3 regions of the Exiguobacterium sp. s160 genome follow, and region 3 is predicted to be linked to each of the others. Evidence: riboswitches for the same ligand, from Rfam matches in the RefSeq annotation. Region 3 holds a riboswitch; each other region holds the start of a gene.
What was found. Region 3 has a riboswitch for S-adenosylmethionine ahead of msrA (peptide-methionine (S)-S-oxide reductase MsrA). Riboswitches for the same ligand answer to the same signal wherever they lie in the genome.
Positions count from the first base shown of each region.

Region 1 (3,965 bases), on a different contig from region 3:
CCGTGATGGTTCCGTCGAAATCACAGATGACGTGCGTACTCATCGCGCACCCCACGCATTCAGCGCAGTCGATAACGCATCGGTCTCGCTCGTTTTACCGATTACCTGATCGATTGCTTGGCGGAACGCCCTCGCTCCAGCAACCGCACCGTCGGGATGCCCATGAATCCCACCGCCTGCATTGATGACGACATCCGTTCCGAAGTCACGAATCAAATCCGGAACGAGTCCTGGGTGAATCCCGGCAGACGGGACAGTCAGAATCGGTTTCGTCCAATGGGATTCCGTCGCATACGTTTGAATCTGTTGTGTTTCGTCTTTCGGTGTCGAGAGTGAACCATATGGCGACGGGAAGAGCGTCAAGTCCGCCCCGGCGAGTCGAATCAGTTTCCCAAAGAGGAGGGAATGACGAATCGATCCGGTCAACGCTCCCGCAAAAGCAGGATGTGCCAAAATCGGGACGTGAATCTCAGGGTCTTTGGCGAGCTCTCGTAACACGTCAAGCCCGTACGTATACACGTTGAACAAAAATGCGGTCGCGCCTGCCTCGATCAAACGTTTTGCCTGATCGCGTAAGGTGAAAACGGGTCCGCTCAACGTGACGGCGTATAGAACGGAACGACCCGTCAATTCTTGATGTTCTTGAATGATCGATGCTCCAATTCGAGCCCGTTCGAGCGATGGGGTGAGCGGATTGTCATATAAAATCTCATCGTCTTTGACGAGGTCGATTCCGCCGTTGAATTGGTCACGGAGCTGTGTCGCCAAAAAGTCGAGATCCCGGCCGATGACACCTTTGAAGATGCTCATGGCGAGCGGTCGGTCGTGTACTTGAAGGATGTCGCGGACCCCTTCAACACCGAATGCGGCACCCGGAAAGTCCGATGCGAGCTCATTCGGGAGCGATAGGTCGACAAGTTGGACGTTTGGGTCGAGCGACAGCTTTCCGAATGTCGTCGTCAGAATGGATGAAAAGTCCGGCGTCACATTATGTAGCGGGTAACGAATCGAGAAGCGACTCGTCGTTTCCTGTTGGGAGGTATCGATGACCTCACCGCGGAATGCCTGTAGTTGATGCTGTTCGAGATGGTTCAATTCGGTCCATGTCCCGACGGTCAGCTCATGTGCGATTTTCTCAGCCACGCGTTCGACGTGATCGGTATGTTTGATTTCATAAGTTGCGATGACTCCCATAAGTTCCTCCTTTCAGGTCAAACAAAAAATGACCTCATGCCAAGGCAAGAGGTCATTCGAAAACAATGAACTCTTATCTCTCAGCGATAGCTGCAAGAATTAGCACCGTGCCATTACTGGTCGGTTGCTGCGACATCATCGGGCTTGTCCCTCCGTCTGCTCTTGATAAGAATAGTTGTGAAGTTGTGAAATTTAATTGAATTTTTACATAGAATCGCTCACTCGTCAATTCCTTTTTTTGAGAAAAAAAGTTTAAAAATAATGTTTCTATATATGCGTGTCAAAAATAGGGAGTCGATCGAAAATAGAGGATTGACAACTAGCGTGCCTAGTCCGTAATATTCGTCTCAACACGTCAAACACAATTACATCATTTACTCTTATCGCGAGTTGGCAGAGGGAATTGGCCCTAAGACGCCGCAGCAACCGACCATTTGGCACGGTGCTACATCCACCAGACATATGTCTGAAAGATGAGAGGAACAACCAATTTGGGTGTGCCTCTTTCTCGCGGAGAAAGGGGCTTTTTTCATGCATAGATTCAAGAAAGGGGAAAATCATCATGGCTTATGAGGCGTTTACAGAACAAAGTGTCGTCGAACACGTTCGACAGTTGGGGTTACTAGAAGAGGGGATTGCAGAATGTGAGGAAATTGGAGATGGAAATTTAAATCTCGTCTTTCGCATTCGTCAAGGAGAAACGTCATTGATTGTGAAACAGGCGTTGCCGTACGCAAAAGTTGTTGGAGAGAGTTGGCCGCTCACGCTTGACCGTTCGTGGATTGAACAACTGGCCCTCCGTGAGTTTTCAAAAGTCGTACCACAATTCGTACCGGATGTACTCGGTAGTGACCGTGAACTCGCCTATACGATTTTGGAAGATTTGTCAGCTTTTGAAATCGTCCGGACAGGCTTCCTAAAAGGAGAGAGCTATCCGAATTTGGCGCGTCACGTCGGTACATTCCTCGGGGAGACGTTGTTTGCGACGTCTGACTATGCGAAAGGACCGCTCGCCAAGAAACAAATCGAAAAAGAGTATTACAATCCAGAGCTATGCGATATCACGGAAAAGCTGATCTTCACCGACCCGTATCGTGATGCAGAATCGAATCAAATCGAAACGGCTCTTCGTCCGGACGTGGAGCAGCTGTGGTCAGATCTCGCCTTGAAAATTGAAGTGACGAAATTGAAGGTTGGGTTCGTGACCAAACATGAAGCGTTGCTACATGGGGATTTACATACAGGAAGCATTTTTGCGACGCGTCAGGAAACGAAAATCATCGATCCTGAGTTTGCCTTTTACGGTCCATTCGGTTTTGACATCGGTCAAATCATCGCCCATTTGGTGTTCTCGACGTATGCACATCCGTTGAAGCGGTTCGAACGCTTCACAGAAGTGCTCACTCTGTGGGAGACGTTCGAAAAAACGTTCCGCACCCGCTTCACACAGGCGGTCGAGCCGTTCAACACAGTAGGATTCGTGGACGAACTGTTGCCATCGATTTTGAGTGATGCGATCGGCTACGCAGGCTGCGAATTGATTCGTCGGACGGTCGGTCTAGCGGGCGTTGCTGACTTAGAAACATTACCAGACGACCTTCGGATCGAACGGAAACGTCACGCCCTAGAACTTGGCACGCGTCTCATCAAACAGCGTCATCAGATTCAATCCATCGATCAGCTGATCCCGGTTCTATCGGAGGTGCGGGTATGAGTGTGCAAAGTATACATTTCGATGCCGACACGGAAGTGTTGACGATTTTAGATCAGACGCTGTTGCCGCAAGAAGAGCGCTATATCGAAGTGTTGACGCTCGAACAGGCCGAACAGGCGATCAAGTCGCTTCAAGTCCGGGGTGCGCCGGCCATCGCTTATTTCGGTGCGTTCGTCCTTGCAAAAGAAGCGTCACGCCTGCAAGACAATCCCTATTTTCATCTCCAATTGAATCAGGTTGGTCAACGGTTGATTGCGACAAGACCAACAGCGGTCAACTTACAACACGTCATCGAATCACTCCTTCGACTGAATGTGGGGGAAGACTTTGAGCAGATCGCAAAAGCAATCAAAGCGCGTGCGATTGAAATCTATGAACAAGACGTGGCCACGTATCGCACGATTGGTGAACATGCGTTGACCGTGTTACCTGCTGGAGGGAACGTGTTGACGATTTGTAACGCCGGTGCCATAGCGACGTCACGGTACGGTACCGCGCTCGCACCGTTCTATGTCGGAAAAGAGCGGGGCATCCCGTTTCGTGTGTTCGCGTCGGAAACTCGTCCACTGCTTCAAGGGGCACGGTTGACGGTATGGGAGCTCGACCGAGCAGACATCGACGTCACATTGATCACGGATAATATGGCGGGGTGGACGATTCAGACGAAACAAATCGATGCCATCATCGTCGGGGCGGATCGCATCACTCGTACCGGTCATACGGCCAACAAGATTGGGACACTCCAACTCGCGATTTTGGCGAAGCATTACGGCATCCCGTTTTATGTGGCAGCCCCGCATTCGACGTTTGATTTGGAAGCAGACGACACGATTCAAATCGAAGAACGGGACGCACATGAAGTGACCCATATCGGGGGACACCCGACGGCACTTGTCGGCATCACCGTCTTCAATCCGGCGTTTGATGTGACCCCACCAGAACTCATCACCGGTCTGATCACAGAGACGGGTGTGCTCGAACCGACCGAGTCGGTCATTGTACAACACGTAGGAGGAAACGCATATGTCTAAAAAAATCATCTTCTTCCTGTTGACCG
Region 1 covers NZ_JACSKK010000002.1:334,815-338,779, reverse strand. The annotation lists gene KNO86_RS07600 (2-hydroxy-3-keto-5-methylthiopentenyl-1-phosphate phosphatase) at 1-43, opposite strand, end outside; gene KNO86_RS07595 (2,3-diketo-5-methylthiopentyl-1-phosphate enolase) at 40-1,194, opposite strand; SAM riboswitch class I at 1,265-1,366, opposite strand; SAM riboswitch class I at 1,572-1,674, shown strand; gene mtnK (S-methyl-5-thioribose kinase) at 1,757-2,908, shown strand; gene mtnA (S-methyl-5-thioribose-1-phosphate isomerase) at 2,905-3,939, shown strand; gene KNO86_RS07580 (sugar ABC transporter substrate-binding protein) at 3,932-3,965, shown strand, end outside.
Region 1: another riboswitch for S-adenosylmethionine. It lies ahead of mtnK (S-methyl-5-thioribose kinase); the one in region 3 lies ahead of msrA (peptide-methionine (S)-S-oxide reductase MsrA).

Region 2 (3,965 bases), on a different contig from region 3:
CACTTCTCTCCAACAGTACATCATCCAATTAATCGAATGGCTTCAAAGTTTGCCTGGCGGTCCTTGGGCCGGACTCGGCGCTCCGTTTTTAGAAGCGATCTTTCCGTTTTTGCCACTCGTTTTAATCATTTCAGCGAATGCGGCAACATATGGTTTTTTGTTAGGGGTCCTTTTATCATGGATCGGGAACTTACTCGGAACGATTGTCGTCTTCGTGGCGGTCCGATATGTGTTTCGTAAACCGATGACGCGCTGGCTCGAGAAACATAAAGCGGCGGTCTATTGGTTAGAACGAATCAACCATATGAGTCCGATTTCACTCGGGTTCTTGTATTCGCTCCCGTTCATCCCGGTCAGTTTGATCACCTATTTGCTGGCGCTCATTCAGATGCCGCTCCGTACGTTCATTTTGGCGGCGGGATTCGGGAAACTACTCGTCGTCGTCATTTTCTCGGTCATCGGGGATCAATGGGAAGAATTTATCCAAAGCCCGTTTCGCTTATCGATGCTCGGTCTGCTTTTGGTCGCATTGTGGGCCATCAGTCGAGGACTAGAAGAAGTGCTCAAACGACGCGCTTTCAAAAAACGCAACGAGCAATTGAAGCAAGAGATGATCACTAAACGACAAACACCCCTTTGAACAAGGGGTGTTTGTCGTTTAAGACTGCTTTTTAAAACGCGGGAAGTTGAATGCAATCGCAATTCCTCCACAAATAAAGAGGAGGAACGGATAAAACATGAACGGGACGAGGTCAGGCGAAGCGGTCTTCGTCAACTCTGCGGCGATGAGAAGTTGCGCTCCGTATGGGAGAATCCCTTGTACACCACATGAGAAGATATCGAGCACACTCGCTGATTTTTTCCGTTCGATGTCGTATTCGTCCGCAATGTTCGCGGCGAGTGGTCCGGCTACGAGAATGGAAATCGTATTGTTCGCGGTCGCTACGTTCGTCGCACTGACGAGACCCGCGATACTCCACTCGGCACCAGCACGTTTTTGAATCCGTGATGTCAACGCATCACGCAAATACGTGAGTCCGCCGTTGTGCGAAATAAGTCCGACGAGGCCGCCCATGAGTAACGTCAAGAACGAGATTTCGGCCATACCGACCATACCATCGGCGATAGCGGTCACAAATGCTGTGACGGATAAGCTTCCGTCGAGAAGACCGATGATTCCGGTTAGCGTGATCCCGCCCAACAGGACGAGAATGACGTTCAGTCCCGTTAACGCCAGTCCGATGACCGCGAGATACGGAATAAGTTTATACCATTCGAATGCAGCGACATCAACCGTCGATTCACCGTTCGACAAGACGGCGAGTAAAATCGTCGTGATGATGGCAGCTGGTAGCACGATCCAGAAGTTCGTTCGGAATTTATCGCGCATGTTCGTCCGTTGTGTCCTAACGGCAGCAATGGTCGTATCCGAAATGAATGAAAGGTTGTCTCCGAACATGGCTCCGCCGACAACTGCCGCGGCTGCGATGGCGACGTTCACACCACTTTCCTCATGAATACCGAGGGCAATCGGCGCAAGTGCCGCAATCGTTCCGGTCGATGTACCCATTGCCATTGAAATGAAAGCAGCAATGACGAATAGTCCACTTAAGAGAAGCGATGGGGGTAAAAGCGTCAACGCCGCGTTGACCGTCGCGTCGATGGCACCGATTGATTCAGCTACCGTTGAAAAGGCACCGGCCAGTAAGAAGATAAAAATCATAATGATGATTCCCGGATTTCCGGCACCTTGCGCGATGCGCTCGACGGTTTGAGTGGCACTTCCTTTTGTCATGAATGCCGCAACCATCAAGGCGATGATGGCCGCAACGAGTACCGGAAACTTATAGAAGTCTCCGTAATAGACACCCGCTCCGATGAAGAAGAGTAAGAAGACGAGTAACGGCAAGAGTGCCCATTTGTTTGCTGTTGGTTGTTCCAAAATAATCACCTCACTAAAAAATAAAAAGGACCTTTTTCTTGAGAAAAAGGTCCTTCGTGTGAAATACCCTTTTCATCTTTCGGACTATCGTCCGCTGGATTTGGCACAGGTTCCCCGCTGCCGAGACTTCATAGGGCCAGTCCCTCCGTCTCTCTCGATAAAAAGTTAAGTTATCCTATTATCAAACACGTTCCCTAACGTACCTGTTTCAAATCCCGTTGTCAACCTAAAAACTCCCCAATTCGATGTGAGAAAGGGGAGTTTACGTCGTTAAATTGTTGAAGTGCGCCACACGGTTACGTCCTGCATATTTTCCGCCAACATACAGGGCACGGTCCGCATTTCGAATCGTATCATCGAGACGCTTGTTCCCGAACGCTTCAATTGTGTCGACCCCGATGGAGGCGGTGACAGAAATCTCGTGGTGGTCAACATGAAACGGTTTCGCTTCGATTTGATGGCGAATCCGCTCCGTGATTTCAATCGCTTGGTGCATATCACAATGATTGAGCAATAAAATAAATTCTTCGCCACCATAACGTGCAGCAAAGTCGTCTGGACGGAGCACTTGACGGATTCGTCGTCCGAACTCTTGTAAGACATGGTCCCCGACCTGATGACCGTACGTATCGTTAATCTTTTTGAAAAAATCAATATCGAGCATGGCAACCGATATCGGATATACCGACATATCGGATATTTGTTGAATGCCATATTCATAAAATGCACGCGCATTAGCAAGAAGCGTTAAACTGTCCGTCCGACTCTCGGTATAGAGGCGGTCCCGTTCGTGACAACGGCTAATGGTTCGGTTGAACGATTTTAACAATTTGATGATTTCGTGCTGAATAATCTTTGGATAACCGTATACAGGTTCTCCCATCATAACAATCCAGGTGCGAATCTCTTCGATTTCCTCCGAACGAACAGAAACGAAGCTGTGGTAATCGTCGTGGAAAGCATCAGAAAGGGAAGTATCCCATTCAAAGCGCATTTCATAGTCGAGGACTTGCTCGATTGGCTGACTCATGTCAAGCAACGTAAAGACGATGGGTCGATCGATGGGCTGTCGCGTCTTTAAATCAAAGTACAGGGTGCGTTCAAATAATTTAAACTCGACATACCCTTCATCATAATGATTCAGCTGTTCGCATTGACTTAAAAATACTTCGATGGCTTGCGCCTCGCTCTGCGACAAGGAAACAGCCTCTTTCGCTTCATCGTATTGCTCAATCAAGGATTTGAATGCATCTTGCCGCTCTTTTTGAATAAGAAGCCGCTTGATGAAGAACGTCAACGCAGCGGCGATGCTACTGACGACGAGTAAGTTGGTCTCTCGGAAAAACGCTGCCGCTAAGATGAAAATCAAACTGACGACGTACGTATAGAAGGCAATCTTCATAAAGTCGCTCAATGCGATGTCGACGCGGAACCACCATCTCACCTGATACTTTTGAAACACCGTATTTAAGAAGATGGCAAGGAACAATCCAGCGAGCGGCACGAACGAATCTTGCGAATAAAAGTCGAGACCGGTCTCCCCACCAAGGGCGAGATAGACCGCTGCTGGGATGACAATTTCTAAGTAAGCTGTAATGGCATTCCACGGATACGTGAAGCGGAAACGACGGATGGCGACTTTCGGTTTCAAATTGGCGAATTGAAAGACGAACAATCCGATTTGGTTGACGATGAGTGCTGTTTCGAATCCAAAGAATAAAAATAAAATTAAGACGATACTTTCAGAAAATGTGAAGTACACACCTTTGACTTCGATCGAGTCGAGTTGAAAAATGATGACAAGCAATGAAATTAAAATAAACGACAACGGATCGATTGTTGGGGCGTGTAGGATATCCAATGCGAATAATGCGATGGTGAAGATGAATAAGGCACTCCATATACTCCAACCGAGCACGGACATCTTACGAAAGTGGTTCATGCGTTCCCTCCTAGCATGGGACATTTCAAGATCTAATAGTAAAGATTCGTCACGATTTCGTGTGAGTCCTGCTTCTGTTCC
Region 2 covers NZ_JACSKK010000004.1:162,648-166,612, forward strand. The annotation lists gene KNO86_RS10435 (TVP38/TMEM64 family protein) at 1-640, shown strand, start outside; gene KNO86_RS10440 (Na+/H+ antiporter NhaC family protein) at 659-1,942, opposite strand; SAM riboswitch class I at 2,012-2,106, opposite strand; gene KNO86_RS10445 (GGDEF domain-containing protein) at 2,205-3,884, opposite strand.
Region 2: another riboswitch for S-adenosylmethionine. It lies ahead of KNO86_RS10440 (Na+/H+ antiporter NhaC family protein); the one in region 3 lies ahead of msrA (peptide-methionine (S)-S-oxide reductase MsrA).

Region 3 (3,965 bases):
TCTCAGTTAAGTAATCGCGTACTTCGTCACGGACGTTCAGCGCGTCCATCGATTTGACTCGATCGATGTAGAGCGAGTCCCAGACTTGACGTGCGTGGAAGGCACCGTATCCTGCTTCCGTGCACTCGTTTGTGAGCTGATCGAACGTCAACCCGTATATAGATGATTTCATTCTAACCTGTCCTTTCTCTAATCCGCATACGTACCATTGTAGCGGACGTCAGAGACGGGTGCAACTTACGAATAATCTGGAGGCGTCGGTCGTGTGATGAACTGTTCGAACGCATAAGCGACACGAATCAAATCTCTTTCCGCAAAGCTCGTTCCCGTGAACGATAGACCGAACGGGGCCCCGCTCTCTTTTCGTTTATAAGGGACCGTGATTGTCGGGTGTCCTGCTTTCGCAGCCATGTCATAGTTCATGTCATGTGGCAGGACGATTGCGTCCAGTTTTTGCCCTTTTAATAGCTCATCCATTCCGTCCACTTTTGCGAGATGAACATCATCAATCCGACGGTCGAGATAACTAGCTTCGACAAGACGCCCTGAACGTGCATCTGACTGTTCAAAGATGGTCTGCCCGTGCGGAATCGATTCGGGGTGGTCCGCGTTCCATTCAATTAAGTCTGAAAGCGTCTTAAATGGAACAGTTGTGTTCGCAAGATACGCCTCAATCCCAAGCTTGAATTCATCAAACAAAATATCTGCCTGTTCTAATGCTGTATGCTTTGGTAACGTGATCTCGACGAGTTCAACCTCGGCTTGACGCAGCAATCGAAGTGCCTGTTCATACAAACCGACCTCTTCGTCTGAAATATTTGGCTTGATAAATCCGACACGCATCCCGACCGCTTGACGGACATCGAGACATGTCACATAAGGCGGTCCGACTGGAGTTTCCCATGTCGCAGGATCAGCCGAATCTTCACCACACATTGTCTGTAACGCAACGACCGCATCACGAAGGGTACGCGCCATCGGTCCAGCCGTATCCTGAGAACGTGAGATCGGAATGATTCCTGAACGACTGATCAAGCCGACGGTCGGCTTGATTCCGACGATACTATTATGCACACTCGGGTGTACAATCGAGCCGCTCGTCTCAGATCCAACGGCAAGTAGTGTCAAGTTCGCCGCAACCGCCGAAGCCGATCCAGAACTCGATCCCCCGACATCTAATTGGTCGCCATAAGGGTTCTTCGTTTGTCCGCCAACAGCACTCCAACCGTTCGGCATATCTTCCGTTAAAAAGTTCGCCCACTCGGACAGGTTCGCTTTTCCAAGAATGATGGCCCCGTCATCCCGTAATCGTTTCACGAGCTCGGCATCTCGACCTGCAAAATGATGTCGCATGGCGGCGGCACCTGCTGTCGTACGCATCAGACCGGCTGTCTCGATATTGTCCTTAATTAAGACGGGGATGCCGAGGAGCGGTTTGCGTACTCCTTTTTTATAGGCCCGGTCTGCCGCCTCTGCCTCGAACAGGGCGTCCGGATTTACCTGGATGACGGCATGAAGTCGCTCATTATATGCAGCAATCCTTCTAAGATAATACGCAGTTATGTCTCGTGCCGTGAATTGTCCTTCTTTATACCCACGATGTGCACGTTCAATCGTCAGTTCATGTAATTGGATTTCTTCCATCCTACATTCCTCCTTTATCTCTCCCACTTTATTCGTGCTCTATGCCTGATTTCCTTTTCGTATCGCCAAGTCGATGTGTTCTTGTTACACTTAAGAAAAAACAGGAGGTTCCTATGACACGCTCCTACATATTCGTGCTACTCGCTGTGTTCGGTCTATTTTTCTTGCAGTTATACGGAGAAAATGTGCCGTATGGTCCGTTCATTTCGATCGGGTTGATCGGATTCATCATCGTCTTGACGATTTTTCAGTTAAAGCGAAAACCGAATCATTGACGAAATTATTTTGAGGGTGGTATGATGCTCTCACCAACTACATATCGATATCAAGAGTGAACGAGAGATCTGGCTCCATGACTTCACAGCAACCTGCCACAGGCAAGGTGCTACGACCAGCAAGGGAAACCTTGGACGATATGACGAGAGCGCTCATGTCATCCGACGTGAGCGTTTTTTTGTTGAAATACGATTTGGAGGGAACGACAGTATGGAAAAAGCAACATTCGCAGGTGGCTGTTTTTGGTGCATGGTGACACCATTTGAAGAATTACCAGGGATTGAAGGAATCGTATCTGGCTATATGGGCGGACATATCGACAATCCTACGTATGAAGAAGTCAAAACGGGAACGACTGGTCATTTAGAAGTCGTTCAGATCACATATGATCCATCTTTGTTCTCATATGAGCGTCTCCTCGAACTATATTGGATTCAAACCGACCCGACCGACGACGGTGGTCAATTCCAAGACCGCGGGCCTCAGTATGCCCCAGCCATCTTTTATCACACGGAGGAACAACGAATCGGGGCTGAAGCGAGTCGAGACGTATTGGCGGCAAGTGGTCGCTTCACGGCACCGATTGTCACAAAAATCACTCCGGCGACGACATTCTTCGAAGCGGAAGAGTATCACCAGGATTACCATAAAAAGAACCCGAAACACTATAAAGAAGACCGGGCCATCTCAGGACGGGACACGTTCATCGAAGAGAACTGGACCGAAACCGTATAACGGTCATTAGACGCGAATTTTAGCATTTGCGTCTTTTTATAAGCCCAATAATCGGGAAAAGGCTATTAATGGTTCATACATCCGAAAAGGAGGACTCATACATGAAAACTAGTACGAAACTCATCATCGGTGTGATCGGCGTAGCCGTAATCGCCGTTGCCTGGTGGCTCATCTCACCGCTTTTCTTGACAGAGACAGTCGATGAAGGATTACCACCGACAGCAGTTGAGACGCCTGCTTCAGAAGAAGAGACAGAGGAAGAGACAACCGAGACACCGGAAGCACAACCGAGTCAAACCGAAGTAGCGGGTGTGTTCATGGACGGGGAGAAAAATTATGAAACGACGGGCACGATTCGCTCCGTCGAGGCAGAAGACGGGACGTATCTCCGATTTGAAGAGTTTGAAACGACGAACGGACCTGATTTATTTGTCTATTTGACGAAGCCAGGACAAGAGACGTCCGAAGGGATTCGACTTGGAGCACTTAAAGGGAATACAGGAAACCAAAACTATTTAGTTCCGGCAGATGTCGATCTGTCAGAATATAGCACCGTAGTGATCTGGTGCCGTGCTTTTAGTGCGACGTTCGGGACGGGTGAATTGACTGAATCAAGTGAATAAACAGACTGAAGGGTGGCTGAATGAATCGGCCACCCTCTTTTTATTTGAAATCAGCTGAAAAAAACAATGATTCTTCATCCAACCTCAAATGAGAACATGCTATCATATATGTAAATAAGTGTAATTCAATTGAGGAGGTACGATTATGGAGCAGTCATTCTCACAACCATACAAACACTACTTTTGGAAACGTTTCTTTCTTTTCTTCATTCCATTGATGATGGTGGGCATACTATCCGAACCGACAATCATTCAAAATCCATTTGAAAAGCTCGAAGACTATGGAGAATTTGTGTTTTTCTTGGCAATTTATATCCTTGTACTCGGTGGATGGGCGGCGTTTATAACGTCGATTATGTGGCGTATTAGACAACGCAAGTTGAAAAAAGAGGAGAATGATTAAAATGAACTCTTATTACTCCCATCCAGTGATGAATAATACAAAGTGGGAAGAAATTAGAGAAGCAATATGCAATACTCCTAATCACTTCCAATGGCGGACAAAAGATATTGAAACCGGCTATATTACAATGTGGGATGCTGAGTGGTATTATCATTTCAGACTTGGGGACTACAAATACATTGAATGGTTAGAAATCAAGGCAGATACCGAGGAACTCCGAAAGAACCTTTTAGATATCCTTCAAAAAATTCATGTTCCTGAAAAGGTTTTTGAGGATGTTATTC
Region 3 covers NZ_JACSKK010000001.1:472,640-476,604, forward strand. The annotation lists gene rlmN (dual-specificity RNA methyltransferase RlmN) at 1-172, opposite strand, end outside; gene KNO86_RS02440 (amidase family protein) at 238-1,644, opposite strand; gene KNO86_RS02445 (hypothetical protein) at 1,758-1,919, shown strand; SAM riboswitch class I at 1,964-2,063, shown strand; gene msrA (peptide-methionine (S)-S-oxide reductase MsrA) at 2,131-2,655, shown strand; gene KNO86_RS02455 (DM13 domain-containing protein) at 2,757-3,278, shown strand; gene KNO86_RS02460 (hypothetical protein) at 3,424-3,681, shown strand; gene KNO86_RS02465 (DUF6678 family protein) at 3,683-3,965, shown strand, end outside.